DNA from 3 places in the Klebsiella electrica genome. Region 1 is predicted to be linked to each of the others. Evidence: predicted binding sites of a transcription regulator. Region 1 holds the regulator's gene; each other region holds the start of a gene.
The links. The regulator CRP, encoded in region 1, controls carbon source genes, mostly activating them, when cyclic AMP is high. The targets are predictions, from matches to a motif close to ATGTGANNNNNNTCACAT.
Positions count from the first base shown of each region.

Region 1 (2,273 bases):
TCAGCAGGCTGTATTTGGCTTCGCAGTAGTTAGCCAGCTCCCGATAGAGCAGGCTCAGCGATTCACGCAGCGGCTGCTCGCGCCATAGCCAAAACCAGAACCAGCTAAACAGGCCGTACCACAGCGTCCCGAGGGCGTAGATCAGCAGCGGCTCCCAGACGGGCATATTGCCAGCGAGGCTCAGGGTGAAGATAGCGGCAATGAGCGAAGCGGGCAGTAGCCTGGCGTGCAGAGAGCTGATCTCCGCCGTTACGCCGAGCAGCAGCGTCAGGCCACTGAGAATCAAGGGCAGCGGGATGTCCTGCTGAAGAAGAAGCTGGACAACCAGACTACAGCCGGCAAATAACGAACCGCCAATAATCAGACGCTTAAAAAAGCGTTTGTGCGGGGTATCCAGACCGGCGACGTTACAGCAGGCGGGTACCAGCGAGAACAACAGACCTTGCTGTAAGTGCCCGAGGAGGAGGCCTGTTGCAACCGGCAAGCACAACACCAGCGTTTGCCGCAGTGCATAGTTGACTTCCGGGTGGTAAATCAGCCTGCGCCACATAGGGGAAACAAAAACGGCGTATTGCGGACGCAACACGCCGTTTTTATCGACTTAACGGGTACCGTATACGACGATAGTTTTACCGTGGGCGGAGATCAGATTCTGATCTTCCAGCATCTTCAGGATACGGCCAACGGTTTCACGGGAACAACCCACGATCTGACCGATTTCCTGGCGGGTAATTTTAATTTGCATACCATCAGGGTGGGTCATCGCATCCGGCTGTTTTGCCAGGTTCAGCAGCGTCTGAGCGATGCGCCCGGTGACGTCGAGGAAGGCAAGGTTACCCACTTTTTCTGAGGTCACCTGCAGACGGCGAGCCATCTGCGATGACAAGCGCATCAGGATATCCGGGTTAACCTGAATGAGCTGACGGAATTTTTTGTAGGAGATTTCGGCCACTTCACATGCGGTTTTCGCACGTACCCAGGCGCTACGCTCCTGGCCTTCTTCAAACAAGCCTAATTCACCGATGAAATCGCCCTGGTTGAGGTAAGAGAGGATCATCTCTTTACCTTCTTCATCCTTGATGAGCACAGCCACAGAGCCTTTGACGATGTAGTACAACGTTTCTGCTTTTTCACCCTGGTGGATCAGCGTGCTTTTAGATGGGTACTTATGAATGTGGCAATGAGACAAGAACCATTCGAGGGTAGGGTCTGTTTGCGGTTTGCCAAGCACCATGCGCGGTTATCCTCTGTTATAAGCTATCTCCGGGTGCCGACACTACACGGCATCCGGGCATGCAATCGTATTGTTTCCCTATGCCTGGGAAACGGGCTGGTGATTTTTCTTCAGCCTGTAATGTGAACTCCTCTGCATACATGCAGTACATCAATGTAATACTGTAGCATCCCGACTGTTTTAGCATAGCTTTTGCCGTATGTCTCCTGGTGTCTCGCTTCAGCATGATGCAGGTCGCCTTCCGTTGCGAGAATTGTTATGTACGCGTAATCTGTCAGGAAAATTGCAACCTTGGAGTTAAATTTTATGCAAGCTCGTGTGAAATGGGTGGAAGGGTTAACCTTCATCGGAGAGTCGGCGTCAGGTCACCAGATTCTGATGGACGGCAACTCCGGAGATAAAGCGCCAAGCCCGATGGAGATGGTGCTGATGGCGGCGGGCGGATGCAGCGCTATTGATGTCGTGTCTATTTTGCAGAAAGGTCGCCACAACGTGACTAACTGTGAAGTCAAGCTGACGTCTGAACGTCGGGAAGAGGCGCCGCGCCTGTTTACCCATATCAATCTGCATTTTATCGTCACCGGCAAAGAGCTGAAAGAGGCGGCCGTTTCCCGTGCGGTGGATCTGTCGGCGGAGAAATACTGCTCGGTGGCGCTGATGCTGCAAAAAGCGGTGAACATCACCCACTCGTTTGAGGTGGTGGAGGCGTAATGCCAGATACCCGGTGGCGCGAGCGTACCGGGTTGACACCGTTTTGTCGCGCCGCCCAATTTAAATCGCTTTGCCTTCCATCAAGCGCTCCACCAGCGGCGTCATGATGAGCTCCATCGCCAGCCCCATTTTCCCGCCCGGCACCACCAGCGTATTGATATGTGAGATAAACGAACCCTGCAGCATCGCCAGCAGCCAGGGAAAATCGATATCCCGCAGGTTGCGGAAGTGGATCACCACAAAGCTTTCATCCAATGACGGGATGCCCTTCGCCGCAAACGGGTTGGAGGTATCGACGGTGGGAACGCGCTGGAAGTTGATATGGGTG
Region 1 is NZ_CP041247.1:400,801-403,073, forward strand. It holds gene Electrica_RS01795 (YccS/YhfK family putative transporter) at 1-550, opposite strand, end outside; gene crp (cAMP-activated global transcriptional regulator CRP) at 602-1,234, opposite strand; gene Electrica_RS01805 (OsmC family protein) at 1,541-1,945, shown strand; gene Electrica_RS01810 (phosphoribulokinase) at 2,006-2,273, opposite strand, start outside.

Region 2 (2,273 bases), 1.6 Mb from region 1:
AAAGAAAACAATGGCAATAATCATTACCGGAGGGTAATTACGACCTTACAGCTGGAGATAACACAGGTTCAGATAACCAGATTCCTCTTACCACCAGGCTTCGACCTGGACACCGAAGTTCCACGTATTGCTGGCGGTTTTATCGTCAAACGGTTTGCCGTTCTCTGAATCATTGAGATAGGAGGCGAAAATACGTAATTCCGGGCGTGACATAAAGTCCGGGCCATCGGCCAGACCCAGCGCAATGGTGTATTTCTCGCCGGCTTGTTTGTAGTCGGTATTGTTTTTATAGCTGTCTTTCTGGTAGAAACCGCCGACCTCGCCAATCAAACGGACATACTCGGTGAACTGATACTGTCCGCGTGCGACCAGAGAGAGTAAGCGCGTTTTGTTGGTGTAGTCGGTGATGTCGTCGGCGGAGCCCCAGGTCAGCACATGGTTAATCGAGAATTTGTCGGTGATCGGAATCAGACCGGTGTTGATCACGCGATAGCCGGTGGCATCGTTGACATAGTTCCACATGTCGTACCAACCGCCGCCCTGGGAGACCATGTTCTGCGCCAGCCCTTTATTCGCATACTGCAGAACCAGCTTGTTGTAACCGCCCAGCATATCCTGGCTGATTTCACCGGTCAGCATCACGCCGTTTTCGGCATCGTACAGCCCGCCGTAGCTGTCCTGTTTTTTGGTGGTGTTAGGCATCGCGTAGTCGATACCAAATTCGGTCCAGGCGCCGGACCACGGTTTCCAGCCCGCATAGCGCAGATCGACATAGTTAATATTGACGTTGCTGTCGCCATCGACGCGGTAATCAACGTCGTTCGCGTCACCGCGGAGCCAGGCAAGTGAAACGGCGCCTGGGCCTAAGCTGTAGTTTTCGACCCCGGCGCCGGAACCGGAGATGTTCCAGTATTTGGTATCGATGATGTGCAGATCGTGGCGCTGGTAGTAGCGCTTACCGCCCCAAATGACCGCATTCGGATCGCCGGGGATCAGCCCTTTTATCTGCAGGTTCAGCTGACGCAGGCCAAACTGCGCATCGTCATTGCGGGTGGTTTCGTTATCGTTAGAACCGTCAGAGACCATGCTGACCATGCTATCGAGATAGAAGCTGACGTCGTCCTTCTTGTACACCTCGGAACCCAGCTCCAGTTCGCCATAGGTATCGGATTCGTTACCCAGGCGACCAATTTTGTTTTTTTGCCATTCGGCCAGGCTGCCATCCCCGGAGACCCCAACTCCGGCACGCATATAACCATGAAAATCGATTCCAGGAACAGAGGCGGAAGCCGCAAGCACGGATGGTGAAATCAGCGCGGCGGCCAACGCAACAGAGACTGTGCGCAGCGTAGTGTTCATGTCTATCCTCTTATTGTTTTGTATTACGTTCACATTAACGGTGTAATGAAATGCCTAAACGTAACGACAGGCAATTTAATGATTGCGATAGTGTGATTAAGTGCAAATAAAATGACGTAATTTGTTACGGTAAGTGAGTCCATTCACAATTTGATGTATTGTGAGCGTAATACTTTTATTGTCTTTTTTAGCAGGGGAGCGTTGCGGGGCGCGTTTTTTCAAATAGCCCCTGTTACAATCCAGGGATAACAACATAAGGAACCGGACCATGAAGTCGAAAAGCGCAACCTTAGAAGATGTCGCGCGTCACGCAGGCGTCTCCTATCAGACCGTGTCCAGGGTGCTCAATAAATCTGCCAATGTATCCGAGGCCACGCGTCGTAAGGTGGAGAAATCCATCGAGCTATTGCGGTATGTCCCTAACCGCCTGGCGCAGCAGCTGGTGGGCAAGCAAAGCCGGACCGTCGGTCTGGTGACGATTTCACTGTCGTTGCACGCGCCTTCTCAGGTTGCTGCAGCGGTAAAACGCTATGCGAACGTGGAAGGTTATCAGGTATTAATCTCGATGATTGATGAGAGCGTCAATCAAAGTATTCAGGAATCCATCAATGAGCTGAAGTCTCAGCTGGTTGATAAGGTCATTATCAACGTGCCTCTGGAGACCGAACAGGCCCAGAAAATCGCGGCTGACAACGATGATATCGTTTGTCTCTTTCTCGATGTCGATCCCTACAGCTCCGTGTTTAACGTTTCGTTTAATCCGGCTGACGGCACCCGCGCGAGCGTCAAATATCTGTATGAAATGGGCCATCGGGAGATTGCGCTGCTGGCCGGGCCGGAAAGCTCGGTCTCGGCGACATTACGCCTGAAGAGCTGGATGGAGACGCTGGCAGGGTACGGGCTGCTGCCGGTGA
Region 2 is NZ_CP041247.1:4,022,697-4,024,969, reverse strand. It holds gene Electrica_RS19260 (maltoporin) at 88-1,359, opposite strand; gene Electrica_RS19255 (LacI family DNA-binding transcriptional regulator) at 1,628-2,273, shown strand, end outside.
Region 2: Electrica_RS19260 (maltoporin) is a predicted target of CRP. The motif match lies at 1,450-1,467, and genes of this name have one in related genera.

Region 3 (2,273 bases), 1.5 Mb from region 1:
GAGCGCCCGCATGAAGAAGAGGCTCGGGTGAGCGAGAAAAAAGGCCTGCTCACGACCCTGCTGATGCTGGCGAAGGATATGCGTTCAACCTTCTCTCTGCGCGTGTTTCGCAAGCATCTGGGCATGTATCTCTGCGGTTTCGGCGCCGAATGGTTGTTTGCCTCAGTCTTTACCTACTTCGTTATCTTTGTCCTGCAGCACGATCCGGCGATGGTTGCCGGGCTGAACAGCCTGAACTCGATTCTGCAACTGCTCTCTACGGCATTGTTTATCGGTCTGTGCGTGAAAAAGGGGTTCAGCAAGCCCTATATCCTGGCGCTGAGCATCGTGATTTTCTCCGTGTTGCTGTACACCTCGCTGTGGTTTTTCCACCTGCCTGCCCATCTGGCTACCATTCTAATGTTCGGGATCACGGTCCTGTTTGGTCTCGGGACCGGTGGCGTGTACTACATTCCATGGACCGTTTACACCTTCCTCGCCGATGTTGATGAGATCTATACCGGTCGCCGTCGCGAAGGGATCTATGCGGGCGCCATGACCTTCTCCGGCAAGATCCTGCGTTCGATTATTGTCTTCACGATGGGAGCCATTCTCAGCTTCTACGGGTTCCAGTCGAAAGCGCATACGCAACCAGAAAGCGCAGTCACCGCCATTGCGGTGGTGTTCTGTAGCGGCGTGATCCTGCTGGCGCTGGCGGCCATTGTCTTCAGTAAGCAGATGAAGCTGGATCGTCAAGCGCACCAGGTGGTATTACAGGAAGTGGCGCGGATTAAAGCAGGTGGTAAGGTTGGCGATATCCCGGCCGATGTGCGCAGTATTGTGGAGGATTTAGTCGGCCACCGTTATGAGGAGTGCTGGGGCAACAGTAAGCGATTTAAAGATGAGCAGCCAGCGCCAGCAAGGACCGCTATCTCGCATTAACATCGGGTTTTCGCCCCGCCATCGCCAATGACAGCGGGGCGAAACAACTTAGTGAGCTTCACCCTGCGGCGTAAACTTAAGCTCAATCAGCGCAATCGCTTTTTGGACCGCACGCAGCGTCACCGGATCGGCCGAAGCCGGATGGCTGGCAAAATCGATGGCTTTCAGTTGCGTGGTCATTTTTTCGCGCACTTCAACAGGGGCGATGACATCAATGACGTCGAGAATCTGTTTGATAACCAACTGGCAGGCGACAACGTCAGAAACCAGTTCGTCTTGTTCGGTGAGATGTTGAGACATTTATTACTCCTTTTTCGAGGAGCGTCATAGTAACCTAAATCCCGCGAGATAAAAAAACCTGCCGCAGCAGGTTTTTTTATCAGAACATACCGGCCGGCGGTACATCTTTGAATGTTTTGCAGTACTGCTCGAACATGCTCTTCAGAATTTTGCGCAGCTTCATGAAGCGACTCCGGTTTTGTTATGCAGGTGTTACCATTTATGGGCTTATAATATGACTTGCATCACATAAATCAATAGAAACATGCTTTATCTCACAATTTTTTCACAAAAATAATTTATGAATTAAACAAAATTGAGAAAAATCGCAGAGTGAAACGCCCGCGCGTTTTTCCCGCGATCGGCATCTCACCTGGCGATGGCTGACACCATGAGTACAGATATCTCTTCACGGGAAGGCCGCGCCTTCTCCGCTCCCGCCCTGCTGGTCGCCGGGGCATTTTTCATGGAATTTCTTGACGGGACGGTGATCGCGACCGCCCTGCCGGACATGGCAACGGATTTTGGCATGGCGGCGGTTGACCTCAATATCGGCATCAGCGCCTACCTGATTACGCTGGCGGTGTTGATCCCGGCCAGCGGCTGGATTGCCGATCGTTTTGGCGCACGTAAGATCTTCACGCTGGCGTTGGCCATTTTTACGCTTGCCTCCGTTTTTTGCGGCTTTTCCACCAACGTGAACACTTTTGTCGCCATGCGTATTCTGCAGGGGATCGGTGGCGCGTTGATGATTCCCGTCGGCCGTCTGGCGGTCCTGCGCACCACACCGAAAGATCGACTCATCCAGGCCATTGCGACGCTGACATGGCCGGCGCTGGTTGCGCCGATCATCGGCCCGCCGCTGGGTGGCTTTATTACCCGCTACGCCAGCTGGCACTGGATATTCTTTATTAATGTTCCTTTGGGATTGATAGCGATCGCGCTGTCGCTGCGTATCATTCCCGATATCCGGGAAGAGGAGCGGCGCCCCTTTGACCTCCCCGGCTTCCTGGCGACATCGATTGCCATGGTGAGCCTGGTGAGCGCCATGGAGCTGCTTAGCGATACCCGGG
Region 3 is NZ_CP041247.1:1,924,680-1,926,952, reverse strand. It holds gene Electrica_RS09120 (MFS transporter) at 1-921, shown strand, start outside; gene Electrica_RS09115 (DUF2766 family protein) at 970-1,221, opposite strand; gene azuC (stress response protein AzuC) at 1,301-1,384, opposite strand; gene Electrica_RS09105 (MFS transporter) at 1,592-2,273, shown strand, end outside.
Region 3: azuC (stress response protein AzuC) is a predicted target of CRP. The motif match lies at 1,434-1,451, and genes of this name have one in related genera.